DNA from 2 places in the Roseibium sp. AWQ4_254 genome. Region 1 is predicted to be linked to the other one. Evidence: riboswitches for the same ligand, from Rfam matches in the RefSeq annotation. Region 1 holds a riboswitch; the other holds the start of a gene.

Region 1 (5,633 bases):
CCTCACGCTGGAAGACGGCACGCTCGCAGGGGCCGATATCGATTTGCCCGCCTCGATCCGGTTTCTCACCGGGGCGGTCGGAATCGATTTGGAAGCGGCCCTGAAAATGGCAACCAGCATCCCGGCGGATGTGATCGGGCGGCCTCTTGGCCGGCTGGTGAAGGGCCGGGCCGCCGATGCCGTTCATCTCGGCCCGGATCTGAGTGTCAAAACCGTCTGGCTCCACGGCGCGCCGCAGAGCCTTTCTGCCTGACACCCAGCTCTGTTTCAGCCCCGGATGGGCGGCTCGACCACAGACAGCCCGCCAGCGACAATCTCGCTGGGGGTGAGGGTGATCTCCGGATTGTGGGCCTTGACCCAGTCGGCGGCAACCGCATTGCTGTCTTCGGCCATGGCGGCGGTTGAAAAGACGCTGATGGTGGTCAGTGCCGCTTCGTGGTCCTCTTCCACCGCATAATAGGCGACAAAGCCGGGCAGGGCTTTCAGTTTCGGCACAAAATCGATCTTCACATCGCGCACGAACCGGGCAAGATCCGGCACATTCTTGTAACGCCTGACACTGACATACATGAGGATCTCCTCAGCGTTTTTCGTAATGGAAAAAGCCCCGTCCGGTCTTGCGGCCGAGATAGCCCGCATCCACCATCTGTTTCAAAAGCGGGCTCGGGCGGTATTTCGGATCGTCAAACCCGTCATAAAGGGTTTCCATGATGTCGAGAACCACGTCGAGGCCGATCAGATCGCCAAGGGACAGCGGACCCATGGGGTGGTTGGCGCCAAGCGTCATCATGCCATCCACATCTTCCGGTGACGCCAGGCCTTCGTAGACGCAGTTGATGCCCTCGTTGATCATGGGAACCAGCACCCGGTTGACCACAAAACCATAGCTGTCCTTGGACACCCGGGGCGCCTTGCCGATGGTCTTGGTGAGAGCGGTGATCCGTTCACAGGTCTCGTCGCTGGTCTGAAGGGCGCGGATGATCTCCACCAGCTTCATCACCGGAACCGGGTTGAAGAAATGCATGCCGATGACCCGTTCGGGATGTTTGGAGGCCGCCGCGAGCCGGGTCAGGGAGATGGAGGAGGTGTTGGAGGCAATGATCGTCTCCGGCCCGCAAATTTCGTCGAGCTGGGAAATTACCTTGGATTTGATGCCGATATTCTCCACAATTGCCTCGACCACCAGCTGACAGCTCGAAAGGGCAGTCACATCAGTCGTTGTGGTCACGCGTGCCAGAGAGTTTGCGGCCTCGTCCGCCGAGATTTTCTCTTTCGCCTGCAGCCGGGACAGGCTGTGGCCGATGGTGCCCTTGCCGTGCTCCAGCGACGCCTCGGAAATATCCTGCATGATCACTTGGAGCCCGGCCATCGCAAAGGTCTGCGCAATGCCATTGCCCATCGTTCCAGCGCCAATCACGCCAACTTTCTGAATGTCCATGTGTCACCATTGCCGGTTCGGGAAAGGAGGAAGGCCGGAGGGAGGGGCTCAGATGATACCTCCCGCCTGATGGCGCCTTCATGACACCCAAACACTGGCCGCGCAATTGCTTGGGGCGGGATGCCTGAAAATAAATCGGCGTCAGGCCGTAAGGGCAGGGCACATGTGTGGCGCCGTCATCGGCGTAGCACATAAGGTTCGCGCCGGGCCGGCCGCAGCCCCGTTCAGGATGACTGAATTTTTAAGAGAGACAAAAGTGGTGATGGCTCCCCAGGCCGGACTCGAACCAGCGACCCAGCGATTAACAGTCGCTTGCTCTACCAACTGAGCTACTGGGGATCACCACGCTCGGGGCCGCTGCGTCGCTGCCCCGTCGATGGAGATGCGTATAACAAAGGCATGATCCGTTTGCCAAGCCCTCGATCGCGTTTTTTTCATCCCGCTGTCATTTTTTTATCCAGCATGTGGAAAACCGTAAGGATTCCAGAAAGGTAGAAAGGGACGGTCCTGGTGAAAACCCGGGCGGATTTAGCCTCAAGACCGGCTGGAGCTGCTCCCCTTGCGCGGAGCCCCGGCCAGGCGATGCGGGAGCCATAGCTCAATTGGGCAAGGGGCGCTGCCTGGTTATCTGCTTGTCACATACCGGGAATGCAGGTACGAAAGGTTGAAACGGTTCCGGATCGGGCTTGCTGATCCGGATGAAACGGGAATCCGGTGCATCGCCTCTGGCGCCATTCCGGAGCTGCCCCCGCAACTGTAAACGGTGAACGAGCGCACAAGAACCACTGGCCGGAGAGGGCCGGGAAGGGGTGCGGGAGGCCAGACACCGTGAGCCAGGAGACCGGCCGTTGATCCAGCAACCCAGAACGCTGTCGGGTGGACGGCCGGGAGACAGATGTGAGTGCAGCTACCGGACCAAGGTCCACGCTTGTTTTTGGCGGTGCCCGCTCCGGGAAAAGCCGCTTTGCCGAACAGCTTGCGGTCACCTCCGGCCTTGAAAAAATCTATGTGGCCACCGGCGCGGCCTTTGACGCCGAAATGGCGGACCGTATTGCCGCTCACCGGCAACAGCGCGGCGCGGGCTGGCACACGATTGAAGAACAGACCGACCTCAAACGTGTGCTTGAAGACACCTGCCAACCGGGCCGGGTGGTGCTGGTCGATTGCCTGACCCTCTGGCTCTCCAACCTGACCTTTGCGGACAAGGATGCCGCTGCCGAGACGGACGCGCTGTGCAGGACGGTTGAGGGACTGCCGGGCCCGGTCGTCTTTGTTTCCAATGAAGTCGGCCAGGGCATCGTGCCGGACAATCAACTGTCCAGAGCGTTCCGGGATGCGCAAGGACGGCTCAATCAGGACATGGCCAGGGTCTGTGCCCAGGTCGTGCTGGTGGCGGCCGGACTGCCCCTTTTGCTGAAACCCGCCAACCAACCGGACATTACCCTATGACACAGAGCAATATGACACAGACCCTTCAAACACCGGGGCAGAAGATCCCGGCGACAATTGTGACGGGCTTTCTGGGGGCGGGCAAAACCACCTTGATCCGCAATCTCCTGCAAAATGCCAACGGCAAGAAAATCGCGCTGATTGTCAATGAGTTCGGGGATATGGGCTTTGACGGGTCGCTTGTGAATGGCTGCGCTGATCCGGACTGCGCGGCGGAAGAGGTGGTCGAGCTGACCAATGGTTGCATTTGCTGCACGGTGGCCGATGACTTCCTGCCGACCATGGAAATGCTGCTCGGCCGGGATACTCCGCCGGAGCATATTGTCATTGAAACGTCCGGGCTGGCGCTGCCACAGCCGCTTGTGCGCGCCTTTTCCTGGCCAAGTGTCAAAACAAGAGTGACGGTCGACGGCGTCGTGACGGTGCTGGACGCCGCTGCGCTGGCCGAGGGCCGGATTGCGCTGGATGAAGCCGCGCTTGAGGCGCAGCGCGCGGCGGATGAGGCGCTGGACCATGACAGCCCGGTGGAAGAACTGTTTCACGACCAGCTGCGCTGCGCCGATCTGGTGGTTCTGAACAAGGCGGATCTTGTTGCGGACGCGGCGCTGAAAGCGGTTGAAAGCCGGATTGGGGCAGATATCCGCCCGGCGGTTCAGGTGATTGCCTCGGAAAAGGGCACCTTGCCGATCGAGGTCCTGCTCGGGCGTCAGTCCGCTGCCGAAGACGATATGGGCGCCCGCCATGAGCATCACCATCATCACCATGACGATGCGCCGTCCCATGGCGGGGATGATCATCACCATGATCACCAACATGACCATCACCACCATGATGATTTTGAAAGCCATGTGTTCGACTGCCCGGAATTTGACAGTCTCGCCTCTCTTGAAGCCAGGGTGCTGGAGGCCATGGCCTTGAAAGGTGTCTTCAGGATCAAGGGTGCGGTCCGGATCCATGGCAAGGCAGCGCCCGCTATGGTGCAGGCGGTGGGCCCCCGGGTGGAGACCTGGTTTGCAGCGGGGGCGGAAAGCGCAGGCCGTCTGGTGGTCATCGGCCTGAAAGGCTTTGACCTTGACGCCGTGCGCGGCCTTTTGGGCCGCGTCCGCGAAGCCGCTTGAGCGGCGCTCTTAAAAGCCTTGCCACATGGCCCCGTTTTGGGGCGCTCTGCTTGAAGCGGGCGCCCCGGTTGACCCTGAAGAAAGCTCCACCCGCCCATGCATATTCTTGCCAGCCAGACACGCCGGATCGATGACGGCGGCGATGCTGTCGATCTGGGGCAGGCGCCGGCCGATATTCTGTTCCTGTCGGCTGCAGATACGGAACTTGGCGGCCTTGCCGCGGCCCATGCGGGACTTGGAAGAGACCGCGCCAGTTTGCGCCTGGCCAATCTGATGGCGTTGACCCACCCCTATTCGGCAGATCTTTATGCCGAACAGACGGTGCGCGGCTCCAAACTGGTGATTTTGAGGCTTCTGGGCGGCATTGAATACTGGCGCTACGGACTGGAACGGTTTGAGGAAGAAGCCCGGGCCGCCGCGCTGGATCTCATTGTCCTGCCGGGGGACGACAAGTGGGATGCGGATCTGGCGGCCCGCTCCACCCGGCCTGTGGAAGAGGCCCGCCGGATCTGGCGCTATTGTGTGGAAGGGGGCGCTGCCAACTACGCCAATGCGCTGGCCTATGCGGCCCACCTTATCGGGGCTGGGGAGGAGCCGCCCCAGCCCGTGCCGCTGCCCCGGGCCGGTCTCTATCTCAAAGGCCAGTCTGCTCCGGATCTGGCTGCTATCAAGGCGCTCTGGCGTGATCCGGGGAGCCAGGTGGCGGCCATCACCTTCTACCGGGCGCTGGTGCAAGGTGCGCAGACCGCGCCGGTTGATGCGCTTGTCACAGCGCTCGAGGCGGAAGGCCTCAATGTGTTGCCGGTTTTTGTCTCCAGCTTGAAGGATGCGGAAGCCGTTGCCGTGCTGGAGCACCTGTTTGATCAGGCCGCCCCCGATGTGGTGCTGAACGCGACCGCCTTTGCCGTTTCCAAGGCGGGCCTTGCCCACACGCCGACGCCGCTGGACCGGACCGGCAAGCCTGTGCTGCAGTTGGTGTTCTCCTCCTCATCAAAAGAGGGCTGGCAGGACAGCGATCAGGGCTTGTCGATCCGCGATCTTGCCATGCATGTGGTCCTGCCGGAGGTCGATGGCAGGCTTCTGACCCGCGCCGTCTCGTTCAAGGAAGAAGGCATATTCGACCCCGAAACCCAGTCGGTCCCGGTCCGTTTCACGCCGGTGCCGGACAGGATACGGTTCGTGGCTGCGCTGGCCGCCAACTGGGCCCGGCTCGGCAAGACGCCTGCGGGCGCCAAAAAAACCGCTTTGATCCTGGCCAATTATCCGAATAGGGATGGACGGCTGGCCAACGGGGTGGGGCTGGATACGCCCGCCTCCTGCACAGGTCTTTTGAAGGCCATGAAGGCGGCAGGCTACGAGGTTGGAGACGCACCGGAAACAGCCACAGATCTGATGGCCGTGCTGACGTCCGGCGTGACCAATGCGCTTGATGGACGCTCTGACCGAAAGGCGCATGAGGCGTTGCCGCTGGCGGACTATCACCGGGCGTTCGCCAAACTGACCGATCCGGTCAGGTCCGCCGTTGTTGCGCGCTGGGGCGCGCCGGACGACGATCCTCATGTGGTGGAGGGCGCGTTCCGTCTGGCATTGCACCGGTTTGGCAACCAGATTGTCGGCATTCAGCCCGC
Region 2 (5,633 bases), on a different contig from region 1:
TGCAGCAAGGCTCAGTCTCCCCAGAAGGCCGCAGCCAGTTTCTTCACCGCCTTGATGTTGCGCGGGCCCGGCGTTGCTTCCACATATTCCAGCGTCACAAACCGGTCGTTGCGCACCGCATTGATCTGTGCCAGCGCCGGATTGGTTTTCATGAACGCCCGCTTCTGGTCCGCAGTCACATTGCCGTAATTCACGATCACGACCACATCCGGGTTCTTTTCCACCACGGTTTCCCAGTCGACCTTCGCCCAGCTCTTGTCAAAGTCATCCAGAATGTTGACCCCGCCTGCGGCCTCGATCAGTGCAGTCGGCATGGCGTAGCGGCCCGCTGTGAACGGCCGATCTTCTCCACTGTCATAGACAAAAACTTTCAATGTTTTATCTGATCTATTTAAAGTCGATTTGAAGCTTCCCAACTCGGCCTTATATCCGTCCACAAGCTTCTGAGCCCTGTCTTCCACGTCAAAGATCCGGCCCAGATTGAGCAGGTCATTATACATGTCCTCCATGGAGACCTTCGGTTTGTCACCAATATGGATGCAGGATTCCGTCAGTTCATAGACCTTGATACCATAGGGCGTGAGGGTTTCCGGCGTCACCTCGCCGCCCACTTTCATGCCGTAATTCCAGCCGGCAAAGAGGAAATCCGCATCTGCGCCGACCAGCACTTCCTTGGTCGGGTATTTGGCCGCCAGTTCCGGCAGCTTGGCCACGCCCGCGCGCATGTCCTCATCCAGCGTCTTCCAGCCGGAAATGCCCGTATACCCGGCCATGCGGTCGCGCAGGCCCAAAACCAGCATCATTTCAGTCAGATTGACATCATGGGAGACCGCCGCCTTCGGTGGATGGTCAAACGTCACATCCCGGTCGCAGCTGCGGACAGTGGTTTCGGCAAATGCCTGGGCGGAAAACAGCGAGGCGGCAAGACACAGGGCCAGTCGTTTCATGAAGAACTCCAGAGTTTCAAAGGTGAAAAGTCAGATGCGGCTCATTGCCCGGCACCAGCTTCTGGCGCTGCGCCTGAACGCAATAGGCTTGTTCGATATGGGTCGGGGTCAGCACTTGTTCGGGCAGACCAAAGGCAACAGCACTGCCCTTGTGCAATAACAGAACCCGGTCGCAGACCCGCCCGGCAAGATTCAGATCATGCAGGCTTGTGACAATGGTGATGTTGAGACTGCCGATCAGGGCAACGATCTCTAGCTGATGGCGGATGTCGAGATGGTTTGTCGGCTCATCCAGTACAAGCAGCTGCGGCTCCTGGGCCAAGGCCCTTGCCACCATCACCCGCTGGCGCTCCCCCCCGGACAAGGTCCCGAAAGATCTGGAGGCAAGAGGCGAAAGCCCCATGCGTTCTAGAGACGCCCCGGTGATCTCCCGGTCCCGTTTTCCGGCAGCGGCAAAGCCGCTGCCATGGGGCCTGCGGCCGAGCGAGACGATTTCGTGGACGCTCAAGGCAAAATCAGTCGGCTGCTCCTGAAGAACAGCAGCCACTTTGCGCGCGGTCTGCCGGGCAGACAGTTTCCACAGATCAGCCCCATCGAGCAGGATCATGCCGGAGCTCGGCCTGTGAAACCGATATAACAGCCGCAGCAAGGTCGACTTGCCAGCCCCATTGGCCCCGGCAATTCCAAGCACCTGCCCCGGCGCCAGATCGAAACTGACCGATCTAAGAATGGTCGTGCCCTGCCCGGTGGCCCAGCTGGCTTCTTTCACGGAAAGCGACGCGCCCGTCATAGCTGGCCCCCCATGGCAGCTCCGCCGTTTCGGGCAGCTTCACAGGCTAAACAGAGGAACTGCCTGCCAGCGCCGCGCGGCTTGCCCGGCCGCGTGCCGGAATTGAACCAGCCATCCAGCGGCTCCCGGTACTGGTTAGCAAAGGCAACAAGATCCCCGATATCCGGCTGCGGATCGATGTCCCCGAAAAAACAGGCTGCTTTGTCCCTGACGCTGAAGGCAACCTTGCCGGGCCGGTCGCAGCCCGCCATAAAGGCCAGGCCGGACAGATCAAACTCCGGAATTTTTCCAGACGCAGCCTCTCCGGTCTGCCCAATCGGCAATGAATGCAGAAGCTGCGTGATCAGCTCCGGCCCGGGGCGGCCATCCGGCCCTCCCGATTGTTCTGGAAGGCCTTGCGTGGTCCGGAGGCCCGGCTGCCCCTGCTTCATGTGCCCCTGCTCTGCGCTAACAGCTTGTGTGCCGGCACACGGACGCATGCGGGCAGGTCAAGCCGAGATGAAATTTGTAATGTTATTACATTACGATCTTCGGACGGCGCAAGCAGCTTTTCCTGTCCGTTCGCACAGGTGGCCCGCCCGGTGCGGCTGCTCGAGGCACAGACCAGCCCAGGCGGATCTCCGCAGGGGTCACAGGTTTGGAAACGTCTCCGGCTCATATCGCCCTCCGCGACCAAACGGGGCTTTCAAGAACCGAATGTCCGGCCAGGCCGGGATCATATGTGATGCCATGTCATCCGCTCCTCCGGAACACCCCGTCCGGGTTGAAGTTATGGGTGATATGGCAGGTCTCCTGACTTGCGGGTCGCTGCGCACCTGAACCTTCCCGGGCATCCCCAGTGGTGTTGTCAGGTTTGCTCTCCGCTCACAGTTGCGGGGGCAGTCACGGACTTGGTGCCTGTTGGCTACGCCGCACCGTGTTCCCTTTTAATCCCGATCCGTCTCCGGATACGAGAACCATCCCTTTGTGTGTGTCGAATTCCGAAGCGCCTGTCAATAGTTAACACAAAAAGTTGTAACTCGAAATAATACACTTAAAACAAAAGCAACCCTAAGATTCCAATCAAAAATTTATACATCCAAAGAATTTTTGAATGCCGGTTGATAATATCAATCAAAACAATATCATTAACCTTACAGTATTTATCGAAAAATAAGCAGAAACAAGATTCACAACCGAGAGATAGTATTGTGTTTCTACGGCTGACAATAGCATTTCTTCTGATCTCCGCTTTCAGCGCCGCTCCGGTATGGGCGGATGCAAAGTCCATCCTGATCATCACCTGGCGCGGCACCACTGAGGCGGAGGACGGCTTTGTCCGCAAGCTTGAAACCTTGGGGGTTGACGCTGACTTTGAATATTTCGATGCCCGCAGAAGTGAGGATGAGCTGGCCCGGTTTCTGCGCGACAATCTGGACCATCTGAAATCAAAGGACCTGATCTACACATTCGGGACAACCGCAAGCCTGACCGTTCAAAATTTCGGTGCAGGCGGCGTGCCTCATGTCTTCAATATTGTGGCTGATCCGGTTGGCGCAGGACTGGTGCTCTCCCTGGACCAGCCTCCGGACGGACTGACCGGTGTGAAGATGTCTCTGTCCCCGGACACCAATCTGGATTTGCTGCGCAAGATCTACAGTTTTTCGTCCGTTGCCATCCTGTTCGATCCCCGCGAACCCAATGCGATTGCCGAAACGGACCGGCTGACCCAAGCCGCCGAAGCGCTTGGCATCAAGGCGGTGCGCCTGCGGTTTTCGCCCGATGCAGATGAGAAGGACCTGCAGATCGCGGCCCTGAAACCGCAGCTCCGATCCGTCGGCGCCCTTTATGTGACAGCCTCTTCATCTTTTGCTGCACATGCCGAAGCGATCGCAGAGCTCGTCCCGCCTGATCTGGTCAGTATCGGCTCCTCAACCGCCTATGTGACAGAAGGGATAATGCTGGCCTTCGGGACGGAATACCGGGAACGGGGAGAAGCTGCGGCGCGAATGGCCGCAAAAATTCTTCTTGAAAAGGTTCCCCCGGGTAGTTTGCCGGTCAGTGAAGTGCACGCCAGCGAAGCAACACTCTATATCAAGGCGGGCAGCCCGGCTCTGGACAAGCTGAACCTGGACAAGGTGCGCAACCGGATCGTCTACAAATAGGGCCTTCCTGTCTCTGGCCGGCAGGAAATCCCATCTTGCCATGACCGCTCAAAAATCCTACCTGCTTGGCCATGACCAAAAGCACTTTGCCTCCCCGCGCCGAAGCGCGCCCCGTCACCCTTGAAACCCACGGCATTTCCCGGCAGGACGACTTTGGTTGGCTGCGGGCGGACAATTGGCAAGAGGTCATGCGTGACCCGGCCGTGCTGGACGCTGACATCCGGGCCTATCTGGAGGCTGAAAACGCCTACCAGGAGGAAGCCATGGCCACCACCAGCGCGCTTCAGGAGACGCTCTTTGCAGAGATGCGTGGCCGCATCAAGGAAGATGACAGCTCCGTGCCCGCCCCGGACGGACCTTATGCCTATGGCATGAAGTATGAGACCGGCGGCCAGCAGCCGATCTTCTTCCGCACCCGGCGGGAGGGCGGCGAGGAAACGATCCTGCTGCATGGCGACAAGGAAGCGGACGGCAAGGCCTATTTCCGCATTGGCGGGGCCAGCCAGTCGCCGGACCACACCCTGCTGGCATGGGCCTATGACGACAAGGGCTCGGAATATTATTCCCTGCAGCTGCGCGACACCGCCACCGGCAAGGATCTGGACTACAGCATTGAAGACACGGGCGGCGGCGGCGTCTTTTCCGCCGACAGCAAATTCGTGTTCTATGTCCGCCTCGACAGCAATCACCGGCCCTCAAAGCTCTTCCGCCACAAGATCGGCACCGATCCGGCCGAAGATGTTCTGGTTCACGAGGAAAAGGATGCCGGCTTCTTCATGGGGGTCGGCAAGACCCAGTCCGGCGAAACGATCCTGATCGATATCCATGACCACGAAACCTCCGAAGTCTGGATGATCCCGGCCCATCTGCCCGAAACCCCGCCCCAGCTGATTGCGCCGCGCGACACGGGCGTGGAATATTCGGTCGATGACCACGGTGACACGCTCTATATCCTCACCAATCTGGGCAGCGCAGAAGATTTCAAGATCGTTACCGCGCCAAAGGCGACCCCAGGCCGGGAGTTCTGGAAAGACTATGTCGCACACAAACCTGGCTGCCTGATCCTCGCCCATTGTGTCTTCAAGACCTTCATGGCACGGCTGGAGCGCGAAGACGGCCTGCCGCGCATCGTCATCCACCGCCTGGCCGATGGCCTGGAACATTCCGTCGAATTTGACGAGGAAGCCTATTCGCTTGGCTTTGGCGGCAGCTACGAATACGACACGACCTCGATCCGATTCACCTATTCCTCAATGACGACCCCATCGCAGACCTTCGATTATGATGTTGAAACCCGTGACCGGGTGCTGCGCAAGGAACAGGAGATCCCGTCCGGCCACATCGCCGCCGACTATGTGACGCGGCGGCTGATGGCCCCGGCCGCCGATGGGGAGACCGTGCCGGTCTCGATCCTCTACCACAAGGACACACCGCTGGATGGCTCCGCACCGCTGCTGCTCTACGGCTATGGCTCTTACGGCATCACCATTCCAGCCAGCTTCAACACAAATTGCCTGTCGCTCGTGGACCGGGGGTTTGTCTACGCCATTGCCCATATCCGGGGTGGCAAGGACAAGGGCTTCCGCTGGTACAAGGGCGGGCGGCGCGAGAACAAGAAGAACACCTTCACCGACTTCATCGCAGCGGCTGACCATCTGGTTGCCGGGAACTTTACCACCCATCAGCGCATCATCGCCCAGGGCGGATCGGCCGGCGGCATGCTGATGGGCGCCATCGCCAATATGGCCCCGG

The links. A riboswitch is a leader RNA that binds a small molecule or an ion and turns the genes downstream of it on or off. The one in region 1 is predicted to bind cobalamin.
Region 2: another riboswitch for cobalamin. It lies ahead of ACXAIC_RS05430 (DUF1636 family protein); the one in region 1 lies ahead of cobU (bifunctional adenosylcobinamide kinase/adenosylcobinamide-phosphate guanylyltransferase).

Annotation. Positions count from the first base shown of each region.
Region 1 is NZ_JBSWYH010000002.1:117,676-123,308, reverse strand. It holds gene nagA (N-acetylglucosamine-6-phosphate deacetylase) at 1-253, shown strand, start outside; gene ACXAIC_RS02335 (hypothetical protein) at 268-570, opposite strand; gene ACXAIC_RS02330 (3-hydroxybutyryl-CoA dehydrogenase) at 581-1,438, opposite strand; tRNA gene ACXAIC_RS02325 (tRNA-Asn) at 1,702-1,777, opposite strand; cobalamin riboswitch at 2,092-2,302, shown strand; gene cobU (bifunctional adenosylcobinamide kinase/adenosylcobinamide-phosphate guanylyltransferase) at 2,336-2,887, shown strand; gene cobW (cobalamin biosynthesis protein CobW) at 2,884-4,005, shown strand; gene cobN (cobaltochelatase subunit CobN) at 4,102-5,633, shown strand, end outside.
Region 2 is NZ_JBSWYH010000005.1:120,831-126,463, reverse strand. It holds gene ACXAIC_RS05440 (ABC transporter substrate-binding protein) at 12-947, opposite strand; gene ACXAIC_RS05435 (ABC transporter ATP-binding protein) at 964-1,737, opposite strand; gene ACXAIC_RS05430 (DUF1636 family protein) at 1,734-2,168, opposite strand; cobalamin riboswitch at 2,503-2,713, opposite strand; gene ACXAIC_RS05425 (ABC transporter substrate binding protein) at 2,928-3,881, shown strand; gene ACXAIC_RS05420 (S9 family peptidase) at 3,953-5,633, shown strand, end outside.